Regions from separate parts of the Variovorax sp. V116 genome, predicted to be linked through region 1. Evidence: predicted binding sites of a transcription regulator. Region 1 holds the regulator's gene; the other holds the start of a gene.
What was found. The regulator sigma-54, encoded in region 1, starts transcription at its own class of promoters, with help from an activator protein. The targets are predictions, from matches to a motif close to TGGCANGNAANCTGCTTT.

Region 1 (5,363 bases):
GCAACGACGTCGAGGCCAAGCAGCGCCTGTACTACGCGCTCGAAGCCATGGGCAAGGTCGACGAATTCCAGCCCAAGGTCTTCGACGCCATCCACAAGCAGCGCCAGAACGTGAACGGCGACGCCAACATCATTGCCTGGGCCGGGGCCAACGGCCTGGACGGCGCCAAGTTCAAGGAAGTCTTCACCTCCTTCGGCGTGGCCAGCAAGGCCAAGCGCGCCGCGCAGCTGACCGACGCCTACAAGGTGGCCGGCGTGCCGGCGCTGGCCGTGAACGGGCGCTGGTACGTGGACGGCGAACTGGCCGGCAACATGACCAAGGCGCTGCAGGTCACCAACTACCTGATCGGCGAAGCGAAAAAGGGCTAACCCCCAGGCTGCGCGGCACTTCGTGTCCGCTGCGCCCACCCCTTGCAGGGGCGGCACCTGCGGCCCGGCGAAGCCGGTTCCGCGGTGTCTCCCGATGGGGACACCGGCCCGCTTCGGCGGGCCTTTTTCATCGGCGTTGGTGGCTGGTGCTGATCCGCCGCATACAATGGTTCAGAGCAAGTTTCGTGCCTCTATGACATTGCCCTCCTATCCCCACACCACCCCCTTCGTTCGCCGAATCCGCCGCCTGGCCGCCGGCGCGCTGCTGCTGGCCGGCCTGGCCTCGGGCGCGCTGGCCGAGACCGCCGACCGCAGCAAGCCGATGAACATCGAATCCGATGCGATGCGCTACGACGACCTCAAGCAGACGAGCGTGTTCACGGGCAACGTGCTGGTCACCAAGGGCACGATCATCATCCGCGGCGCGCGCATCGACGTGCGCCAGGACGCCGAGGGCTACCAGTACGGCGTGGTCACGGCGGCGCCCGGCAAAAGGGCCTACTACAAGCAGAAGCGCAATGCGCCCGACGAGTGGATCGAGGGCGAATCCGAGGTCATCGAATACGACAGCCGCGCCGACAACGTCAAGTTCATCCGCAATGCCGTCATGCGCCGGCTGATCGGCGCCACGCCCAACGACGAGAGCACCGGCGCGCTCATCGTCTACGACCAGAGCAACGACACCTACACGGTCAACGGTTCCACCGTGCCGCCCAACACGGGCGTGAACGCACCCCCAGGCGGACGCGTGCGGACCATCCTCACGCCCAAGAGCGCCACCGCGCCGGCGCCCGGGGCCTCGGCGCCCGCCGGCGGACGGGCCGCGCCGGCGGCGGCCGCGCCCCAGCCGGCACCCGGTGCCGGCCTGCGCTCGAGCACCACGCTGGGCGGCGACGGGGAAAGGCGCAAGTGATCGAAGCCGCTGGAACCCAGAACGCCGACGGCACGCCGGGCAGCCGCCTGGTGGTGCGCGGCCTGCAGAAGAGCTACGGCAGCCGCAAGGTCGTGCGGGATGTCTCGCTCGACGTGCAAAAGGGCGAAGTCGTCGGGCTGCTCGGCCCCAACGGCGCCGGCAAGACCACTTCGTTCTACATGATCGTGGGGCTGGTGCGGGCCGATGCGGGCGAGATCACCATCGACGGCGAGCCCATCGCCCACATGCCGATCCACCGGCGCGCGCGCATGGGCCTGAGCTACCTGCCGCAGGAAGCCTCCATCTTCCGCAAGCTCACGGTCGAGGAAAACGTGCGCGCCGTGCTCGAGCTCCAGCGCGAGCCCGACGCCAGCGGCAAGCCCGCGCCACTGACCAAGCAGCGCATCGAGGAGCGCCTCTCCGGCCTGCTGGCCGACCTGCGGGTGGACCATCTTCGCGATTCGCCCGCGCTCGCGCTCTCGGGCGGCGAACGGCGCCGGGTCGAGATCGCCCGCGCGCTGGCCACGCAGCCGCGCTTCATCCTGCTGGACGAGCCCTTTGCCGGCATCGACCCGATCGCGGTGATCGAGATCCAGCGGATCATCAGCTTCCTGAAGGAGCGCGGCATCGGCGTGCTCATCACCGACCACAACGTGCGTGAGACGCTGGGCATCTGCGATCACGCGTTCATCATCAGCGACGGGCATGTGCTGGCACAAGGCACACCCTCGGAGATCGTCGACAACGCCGAAGTACGCAGGGTGTACCTCGGCGAGCACTTCCGGATGTAAGGGAGGAGTCGGTCTCCATGAAGCAAGGGCTGTCCCTTCGCGTTTCGCAGCACCTGGCGCTCACGCCCCAGCTGCAGCAGTCGATCCGGCTGCTGCAGCTGTCCACGCTCGAACTGAGCCAGGAAGTGGAGCAGATGCTGGACGAGAACCCGTTCCTCGAACGCACCGCGGAAGAAGCCGCGCGCGAGGAATTCGGGCTCGACGCCATCGACACGCCGGTGCCGCGCGACGAGGCCGGTGAAGCCGCCGAGGGCGAATTCAGCTCGGCCCCGGCCAGCAGCACGACCAGCACTTCGAGCGAAACCGCCTCCACGGCCGAGTCCGAGGTTCCTGCCGCCGACGCCACCGAGCGCGAGCCCGACTGGGAAGGCGACGGCACCGTCGACATGGCGCCGGACGACAGCGAATGGGGCAGCGATGCCCCCGCGCGCCAGAACAACCTGGGCGACGACGAGCGTGCCGACGCCACTGAGCTCGCGCGCAGCCAGGAGTCGCTGCAGTCCTTCCTGCACCGGCAGGCGCTGAGCCTGCGGCTGAACGAGAACGACAGCGCCGCGCTGCGCTTCCTGATCGAATCGCTCAACGACGACGGCTACCTGGAGGATTCGCTGCCGGCGCTGGCCTCGGGCCTCGCGGGCGACGACAACGACCAGTTCGACGAGCTGGTGCACCACTTCCAGGTGGCGCTCGGCCTGCTGCAGAGCCTGGAGCCGGCCGGCGTCGGCGCGCGCGACCTGGGCGAATGCCTTTGCATCCAGCTGCGCGCGCTCGCCAGCGAAAGCGAGACCGAGGAACAGGCGCTGGTGCGCAAGACCGCCATCGCGATCTGCAAGCAGCCGATGGAGCTGCTCGCGCGGCGCGACTTCAAGCGCCTGGCCACGCTCACGCGCACCAACGAAGAGCTGGTGCGCTCGGCGCTGCAGGTCATCTCGCGCCTGGAGCCCAAGCCGGGCCGCCGTTTTGTCGATGTCGAGCGCAACATCGTGATTCCCGACGTGATCGTCACCAAGATCGGCCGCGGCACCAATGCCAAGTTCCGCGTCATGCTCAACCCCGAGGTGATGCCGCGGCTGCGCGTGCACGACATCTATGCCGGCGCGCTCAAGTCGCACAAGGGCGAGGGCAGCCAGGCGCTGTCGCAGCGGCTGCAGGAGGCACGCTGGTTCATCAAGAACATCCAGCAGCGCTTCGACACCATCCTGCGCGTGAGCAACGCCATCGTCGAGCGGCAGAAGAGCTTCTTCGTGCACGGCGAGCTCGCGATGCGACCACTGGTGCTGCGCGAGATTGCCGACGAACTCGGCCTGCACGAATCGACCATCTCGCGCGTGACCACGGCCAAGTACATGTCCACGCCTTTCGGCACGGTCGAGCTCAAGTACTTCTTCGGCTCGGCGCTCGGCACCGAGACCGGCGGCAATGCATCGAGCACCGCGGTGCGCGCGCTGATCAAGCAGTTCGTGAGCTCCGAGAGCATCAAGAAGCCGCTGTCCGACAGCCAGATCTCCGAGATGCTCAAGGAGCAGGGCATCGAGTGCGCGCGCCGCACCGTGGCCAAGTACCGCGAGGCCCTGCGCATCGCGCCCGCCAACCTCCGCAAGGCGCTGTAGAAAGCCGCCGATGGCCCGTCGCCTGCTGTCGCGCTGTGGGCAATGGGTCTTCGCCATGGCGGCGGTGCTGCTGTTCGCCGGCTGCGCCACCCTGCCCGACGAGGCGCCGCGCCCGGCCACCCGGGCCATGGCCGCCTCGGCCGACACCGCGCTCGGCAAGATCGCGCAGGCCTCGCAGCCCGACCCCGACCTGAGCGGCTTCCGCCTGATGCCGGGCGGCGACTTTGCCTTCGACACCCGCATCCAGCTCGCGCGGCGCGCCCAGCGCACGCTCGACGTGCAGTACTACCAGATCGAGAACGACGAGACCGGCCGCTACCTGCTGCGCACGCTGCGCGACGCGGCCCGGCGCGGCGTGCGCGTGCGGCTCCTGATGGACGATCTCTACACTTCGGGCGAGGACGAGCTGCTGCTCGGCCTGGCCGCCACGCCGAATGTCGAGCTGCGCCTGTTCAATCCCTTTCCGGCCGGGCGCGGCAGCCTGCTCAGGCGCTTCACCGCCTCGCTGTTCGACTTCAGCCGCGTCAACCGGCGCATGCACAACAAGCTCTTCATCGCCGATGGCGCGATGGCGGTGGCGGGCGGGCGCAACATCGGCAACCAGTATTTCAGGCGCACGGCGGGCGAGAATTTTCTCGATCTCGACACCTTCGTCGCCGGCGCGCTGATTCCGCGCCTGGGCGCGCTGTTCGACCAGTACTGGAACAGCGTCTATGTGCGGCCGGTCCGGTCGGTGGTGGCCAGCACACTGACACGTGACGAGCTGCAGAAGCGCTTCGACACCGCCACCGGCCCGGACACCACGCCGCCGCCGCCCCGGCCCGCGCCCAACGACCTGCTCGGCTACAGCCCGATCGCCGAAGACCTGGATGCCGGCAAGCTCGACCTGATCTGGACGCTGGCCGAGGCGTATGCCGATTCGCCCGAGCGCGTGATCGGCAAGACCGCCTCGTACGGCGGCGTGCCGCTGCTCGACGTCGACAGCGTGCGCTACAACGTGGTCGAGCAGATGCGCCGCGCGCGCTCCGAGGTGACCATCGTCTCGCCCTACCTGATTCCGGGCAAGGCGGGGCTCGAAGTGATGCGCGAAATCCGCCGGCGCAACGTGAAGATCAGCATCGTCACCAATTCCTTCGCCGCCACCGACGAGCCGCTGGTCCACACGGCCTACCGCCGCTACCGGCCCGAGATGCTCGAGCTCGGCGCCGAGCTCTACGAACTGAGCACCACGCGCACGCGGCGCAGCGTGCGCCTCGGCCTGTTCGGCACTTCGGTGGGGCGGCTGCATGCCAAGTCGGCGGTGATCGACCGGCAGGTTCTTTTCGTCGGCTCGATGAATTTCGACCCGCGCTCCGAAACGCACAACACCGAGATCGGCCTGTTCATCCGCAGCCCCGAGATGGCGCAGCAGACGCTCAAGCTCATCGAGGTGCTGAAGCAGCAGGGCGCCTACCGGCTGCGCTTTGCGAAGGACAGCGGCAATGCGCGCATCGAGTGGATCAGCGAGGAGGAGGCCGGCCGGACCACCGTGCTGAACGAGGAGCCCGACTCCGATTTCTGGGGCCGCACCATGCTCGAGATGCTGGCGCCGCTGACGCCCGAGAGCCTGCTGTAGCCCGCGCGGCTCAGCTGCTGCTGCGCACGCCCGACAGCAGCTTGAGGCCCAGCAGCACCATCACGC
Region 2 (5,363 bases), 280 kb from region 1:
CGCCTGGACCGACCTCTACGCGCTGGGCGCCGTGCTGTACCGCGCCGTCACCGGCCACCCGCCGCCCTCGGCCGTGGTGCGCAGCGTGCAGGACGCCTACGTGCCGCTGTCGTCGCTGGGCCGCAGCGACTTGAGCCCGGCCTTCTGCGCGGCCGTCGACCACACGCTGGCCGTGCACAGCAAGGACCGCACGCAGACCGTGGCCGCGTTCGCGGCCGAACTGGGGCTTGCCAAGCTGGGCGATACCTACGTGAGCGGACTGGCGGCGCCCATGGCCGTCATCGCGCCGCCGCCGCCTTCGAAGGCCGCGCCCGCGGTGGCACCGGTGCCGCAGCAAGCGCCGGCTGCCTCGGCGGCACCCCAGGCATCGGCGCCAGCGGCGGCCGCAGCGGCGCAAGCCACTGCATCGGCCAGTGCCGTGCGGCCTGAAGCCGCTGCCCCCGAGCCGGTCGAGCCCAAGCCCAAGCCTCAGCCCGCGTCCAAGGCCGAGCCTCCGTCATCCTCGCCCAAGCCCGCCGCACCGCGCGAGGCTGCGGCAGCGCCGGCACGTCCTCCATCGGCTCCCGGCAAGCCGCAGCCTCAGCCAGCACCGACCGGCAAGAAATCGTCGCGGCCGCCGTGGGGCCTGGTCGGCGTGCTGCTGATTGCGCTGGTGGCCGTGGGCAGCTGGATCGGTCTTCACTTGACTTCAGGCCGGCAGGAAACATCGACCGCCATGGTGCCGGTGCCCCCGCCGTCGGGGCCGATGTCCGCCACCTCGCCGCCGCCTGCCGCCATGCCGCCGGGCGAAGGCGCCGCCGGCGGCTCATCATCGTCATCGGCGCCCGCGGGCGAGAACGTGGCGGCAGCGCCCGGCACGCCGCCTCCCGCGGCAGCGGCCAGCGCACCGGCCGGCCCGTTGACGCCGCTGACCAATGTGCCAGTGGGCGCGGCGCCGGCAGCTGCACCGGCCACACCGGACCCCGCAGCCACGCCCCCGGGCGCAACGCCAACGCCCGTGCCGCCGCCGGAGGCCGCCATGGCCACCGCCGAAGCCGAGGACTGGAACCTGGCCCAGGCCGAGAACACGCGCGAAGGCTACGAGGCCTATCTGCGCCGCTACCGGCGCGGCCCGCATGCGCGCGATGCCCGCAACGCCATCGCCGAGCTGAACCGGCTCGCGCAGGCCGTGCCCGCGGCACCGGGCACGGCGCCCACGAATCCGGTACCCACCGTGATCGCCGGCGGCCCGACCCCGCCGGCCGCGTCGCCGGCCGCTCCGCCCGGCATGGGACGCGTGGTGCTCAACATCCGTCCCTGGGGCCAGGTCTTCGTGGACGGCGCCGAGCGCGGCGTGAGCCCGCCGCTCAAGTCGCTCTCGCTGCGCCCGGGCATCTACAACATCGAAGTGCGCAACGGCGACCTCGATGTCTACCGCCAGCGCGTGACGGTGCAGGACAGCAAATCGGCGCCCGTGGTGAGCCACGAGTTCAAGTAGGCGCTCCTCTGCACCTTGGTGGGCGCGCTCAGTTCCGCAGCGCCCTGCGGTACTGCACCGCCTCCGCCACATGTACCACCCCCACCGATTCGGCGCCCGCCAGGTCGGCCACGGTGCGCGCCACCTTGAGCGCGCGGTGCGTGCTGCGCGCCGACCAGCCGAGCTTGGCGGCGGCGTTGTAGACGAACTTGCGTGCCGCATCGTCGAGCGCGGCATGCTTGTCGATGGCGCCGGCCTGCAGCGCCTGGTTGGGGCCGCCCTGGCGCTGCAGCGCGAACTCGCGCGCGGCCACCACGCGGGCGCGGATGCTGGCCGTGGATTCGCCGGGCGGCGCGTCGATGAGCTGCTGCGCCGACACCGCGGGCACCTCGATGTGCAGGTCGATGCGGTCCAGCAGCGGGCCGCTGAGCTTGGCCTGGTAGCGCGAGATCTGGTCCGGCGTGCAGCGGCAGGCCTTCAGCGTCGAGCCCAGGTAGCCGCAAGGGCAGGGGTTCATGGCCGCGACCAGCTGGAAGCGCGCCGGAAATTCGGCGCGACGGGCGGCGCGCGCGATGGTGATGGTGCCCGTCTCCAGCGGCTCGCGCAGCGCCTCGAGGGCCGAGCGGGCGAACTCCGGAAATTCGTCCAGGAAGAGCACGCCATGGTGCGCCTGCGAGATCTCGCCGGGCCGCGGGGGCGAGCCGCCGCCCACCAGCGCCACGGCGCTCGATGTGTGGTGGGGCGCCGAGGTCGGCCGGTTCATCCAGCGCGCGGCCGAAAAACTGCCGGCCAGGCTGGCCACGGCCGCGCTCTCCAGCGCCTCGTCGACGCTCATGGGCGGCAGCAGGCCGGCAAAGCGCTGCGCCAGCATCGACTTGCCCGAACCGGGCTCGCCGACCATCAGCAGACTATGGCCGCCGGCGGCGGCGATCTCGAGGGCGCGTTTGGCGCCGGCGTGGCCCTTGACGTCGGCCAGGTCGGCATAGAGCGGCGCGGCCGCCGCGGCTGCGGCGTGCACGCGGGCCCAGCCGTCCGTGGCGGGCTGCTGCTGCTGTTCCTCGCCCTGCGGCAGCGCGGCGCCCTCGGGCATGAAGCGCTGCACCACGTCCAGCAGGTGCCTGGCGCCATACACCTCGCTGCCGGGCACCAGCGCCGCTTCCTGGGCGCTGGCGGCGGGCAGCACCAGCCGCGTCGCGATGCCGCGCGTGTGCAGGGCCAGCGCCATGGCGAGCGCGCCGCGCACCGGCCGCAGTTCGCCTGAAAGGGAGAGCTCGCCGGCAAATTCATGGCCCGCCAGCAGCGCAGGCTGGATCTGCCCGCTGGCCGCGAGGATGCCGAGCGCGATCGGCAGGTCGAAGCGGCCGGAATCCTTGGGCAGGTCGGCCGGCGCCAGGTTGACGACGATCTTGTTGTTCGGAAACTCCAGGCCGGCGTTCTGGATGGCCGAGCGCACCCGCTCGCGCGCCTCCTTGACCTCGGTTTCCGCCAGCCCGACGAGCGTGAAGCTCGGCAGGCCGTTCGCCAGATGCACCTCGACCGTGACACTGGCCGCTTCCAGCCCAAGCAAAGCGCGGCTTTGCACCAAAGACAGGCTCATTCCACTCCCTCTCACCATTGTGGTGCGCCCGTTTTTGGCCGGGCTCATGCACCGCGGTGCCCCATGGGGTACCGCAACTGAACACGCTTGTAACTATTTCGCCTGGGTTGCAGGTGCGGGGGCGGCCGCCGTGCCGCAGGGCAAAACGTGCACTTTGGCACGCTCCCTGCTATGAGACGGTGTCCCCCAACAATCCAACCAACTCCGAGGAGTCTCGATGATGCACCGTAAATTCGCCCAGGCAATGGCCGTGGCCGCCCTTGCTGCCCTGCCGATGCTTGCGAGCGCACAGCTCACGGGGAATGTGGCACTGACCAGCAACTACAAGTTCCGCGGCCAGGACCAGGACATGATCGGGAAGAACGACTACGCCAAGACCAAGGGCTTCAAGCCCGCGATCCAGGGCGGCTTCGACTACGCCTTCGGCGAGACCGGCTTCTACGTGGGCAACTGGAACTCCAGCGTCAACTGGCTCAAGGGCAACAGCATCGAGAGCGACATCTACGGCGGCTACAAGTTCAAGGCCGGCCCCTTCGACATGGACGTGGGCGCGCTGACCTACATCTACCCGGGCAACTCCGCCGGCAACACCACCGAGCTGTACGGCGCCGGCACCTGGGCCGACGAGGCCATCGGCTCGTTCACGCTGAAGTATTCGCACACGGTGTCGAAGGACTACTTCGGCTACGCGGGCAACAAGGCCGGCTCGGGCCTGAAGGGCACCAACACCGGCTACCTGAACCTGGCCTACAGCAAGGAGATCGTGCCCAAGCTCACGCTGAAGGCCGCCGTGGGCTACACCCACATGTCCAGCGACATCCGCAGCCTGGGCTACAAGAGCTACGTGGACTACAACGTGGGCGTGTCGTACGACTTCGGCAGCGGCCTCGCACTGGCCGGCTCGATCCAGGGCGCCAACAAGAAGAGCTCGTACCTGGCGGTGTCCAACCCGGGCGTCGACCTCGGCTTCGGCACCTTCGGCCAGACCACCTATTCGCCCAACAAGGCGCGCTTCATCGTTACGCTCAGCAAGACCCTGTAAGCAGGCACAAGAACAAGGTGCGGCCCAAGCTGCCGCACCATCCATTCCATCCAAGAAGGAGAAAGTCATCATGAAGCTGGTCACAGCCATCATCAAACCGTTCAAGCTCGACGAGGTGCGCGAAGCCCTCTCGGCCATCGGCGTGCAGGGCATCACGGTCACGGAGGTCAAGGGCTTCGGCCGCCAGAAGGGCCACACCGAGCTGTACCGCGGCGCGGAGTACGTGGTCGACTTCCTGCCCAAGGTCAAGATCGAGGCGGCGGTGTCCGACGACCTCGTCGACCGCGTGATCGAAGCCGTGGAGGGTGCGGCGCGCACCGGCAAGATCGGCGACGGAAAGATTTTTGTCTACAACCTCGAGCAGGTCGTTCGCATCCGCACCGGTGAAACCGGCCGCGAAGCCCTCTGATCCAGCCCGGAAAACAACAACCATGAAAAAACTGCTTGTTTCTCTCGCGCTCGGCCTGAGCCTGCTCGCTGCAGGCACGGCGAGCTTCGCCCAGGCGCCTGCTGCCACGCCCGAGGCGCCGGCGGCGTCCGCGCCCGCAGCCGCTGCTCCGGCACCTGCAGCCGCTCCGGCTGCCGCCGCACCCGCTGCGGCTGCCGAAGCAGCGCCCGCCGCGGCGCCTGCCGCTCCTTCCTTCAACAAGGGTGACACCAGCTGGATGATGCTGTCCACGCTGCTCGTCATCATGATGACCGTCCCCGGCCTGGCGCTGTTCTACGGCGGCCTGGTGCGCAGCAAGAACATGCTGTCGGTGCTGATGCAGGTGATGGTCACCTTCTCGATGATCGTGGTGCTGTGGCTCATCTATGGCTACAGCCTCGCGTTCACCGAGGGGAACGCCTTCTTCGGCGGATTCGACCGGCTCTTCATGAAGGGGATCTTCGATCCGGCCACCGGCGTGTTCGCGCCCGGCGCCACCTTCAGCAAGGGCGTCTACATCCCCGAGCTGCTGTTCGCCGCCTTCCAGGCCACCTTCGCCGGCATCACCTGCTGCCTGATCGTGGGTGCCTTCGCGGAGCGCGCCAAGTTCTCGGCCGTCCTGCTGTTCATGGTGATCTGGTTCACCTTCAGCTATGCGCCGCTCGCGCACATGGTCTGGTTCTGGATGGGCCCGGACGCCTACACCGCCGCCAACGTGGTGGACGCACAGAACGCCAAGGCCGGCCTGATCTGGCAGTGGGGCGCGCTCGACTTCGCGGGCGGCACCGTGGTGCACATCAACGCCGCCGTGGCGGGCCTGGTCGGCGCCTTCGTGATCGGC

Region 2: ACAM58_RS01720 (TorF family putative porin) is a predicted target of sigma-54. The motif match lies at 3,209-3,226, and genes of this name have one in related genera.

The regions. Positions count from the first base shown of each region.
Region 1 covers NZ_AP028661.1:636,265-641,627, forward strand. The annotation lists gene ACAM58_RS02950 (thiol:disulfide interchange protein DsbA/DsbL) at 1-368, shown strand, start outside; gene lptA (lipopolysaccharide transport periplasmic protein LptA) at 562-1,281, shown strand; gene lptB (LPS export ABC transporter ATP-binding protein) at 1,278-2,072, shown strand; gene ACAM58_RS02965 (RNA polymerase factor sigma-54) at 2,090-3,682, shown strand; gene ACAM58_RS02970 (phospholipase D family protein) at 3,693-5,297, shown strand; gene ACAM58_RS02975 (LysE family translocator) at 5,308-5,363, opposite strand, start outside.
Region 2 covers NZ_AP028661.1:359,007-364,369, forward strand. The annotation lists gene ACAM58_RS01710 (serine/threonine-protein kinase) at 1-1,477, shown strand, start outside; gene ACAM58_RS01715 (YifB family Mg chelatase-like AAA ATPase) at 1,506-3,053, opposite strand; gene ACAM58_RS01720 (TorF family putative porin) at 3,271-4,095, shown strand; gene glnK (P-II family nitrogen regulator) at 4,166-4,504, shown strand; gene ACAM58_RS01730 (ammonium transporter) at 4,527-5,363, shown strand, end outside.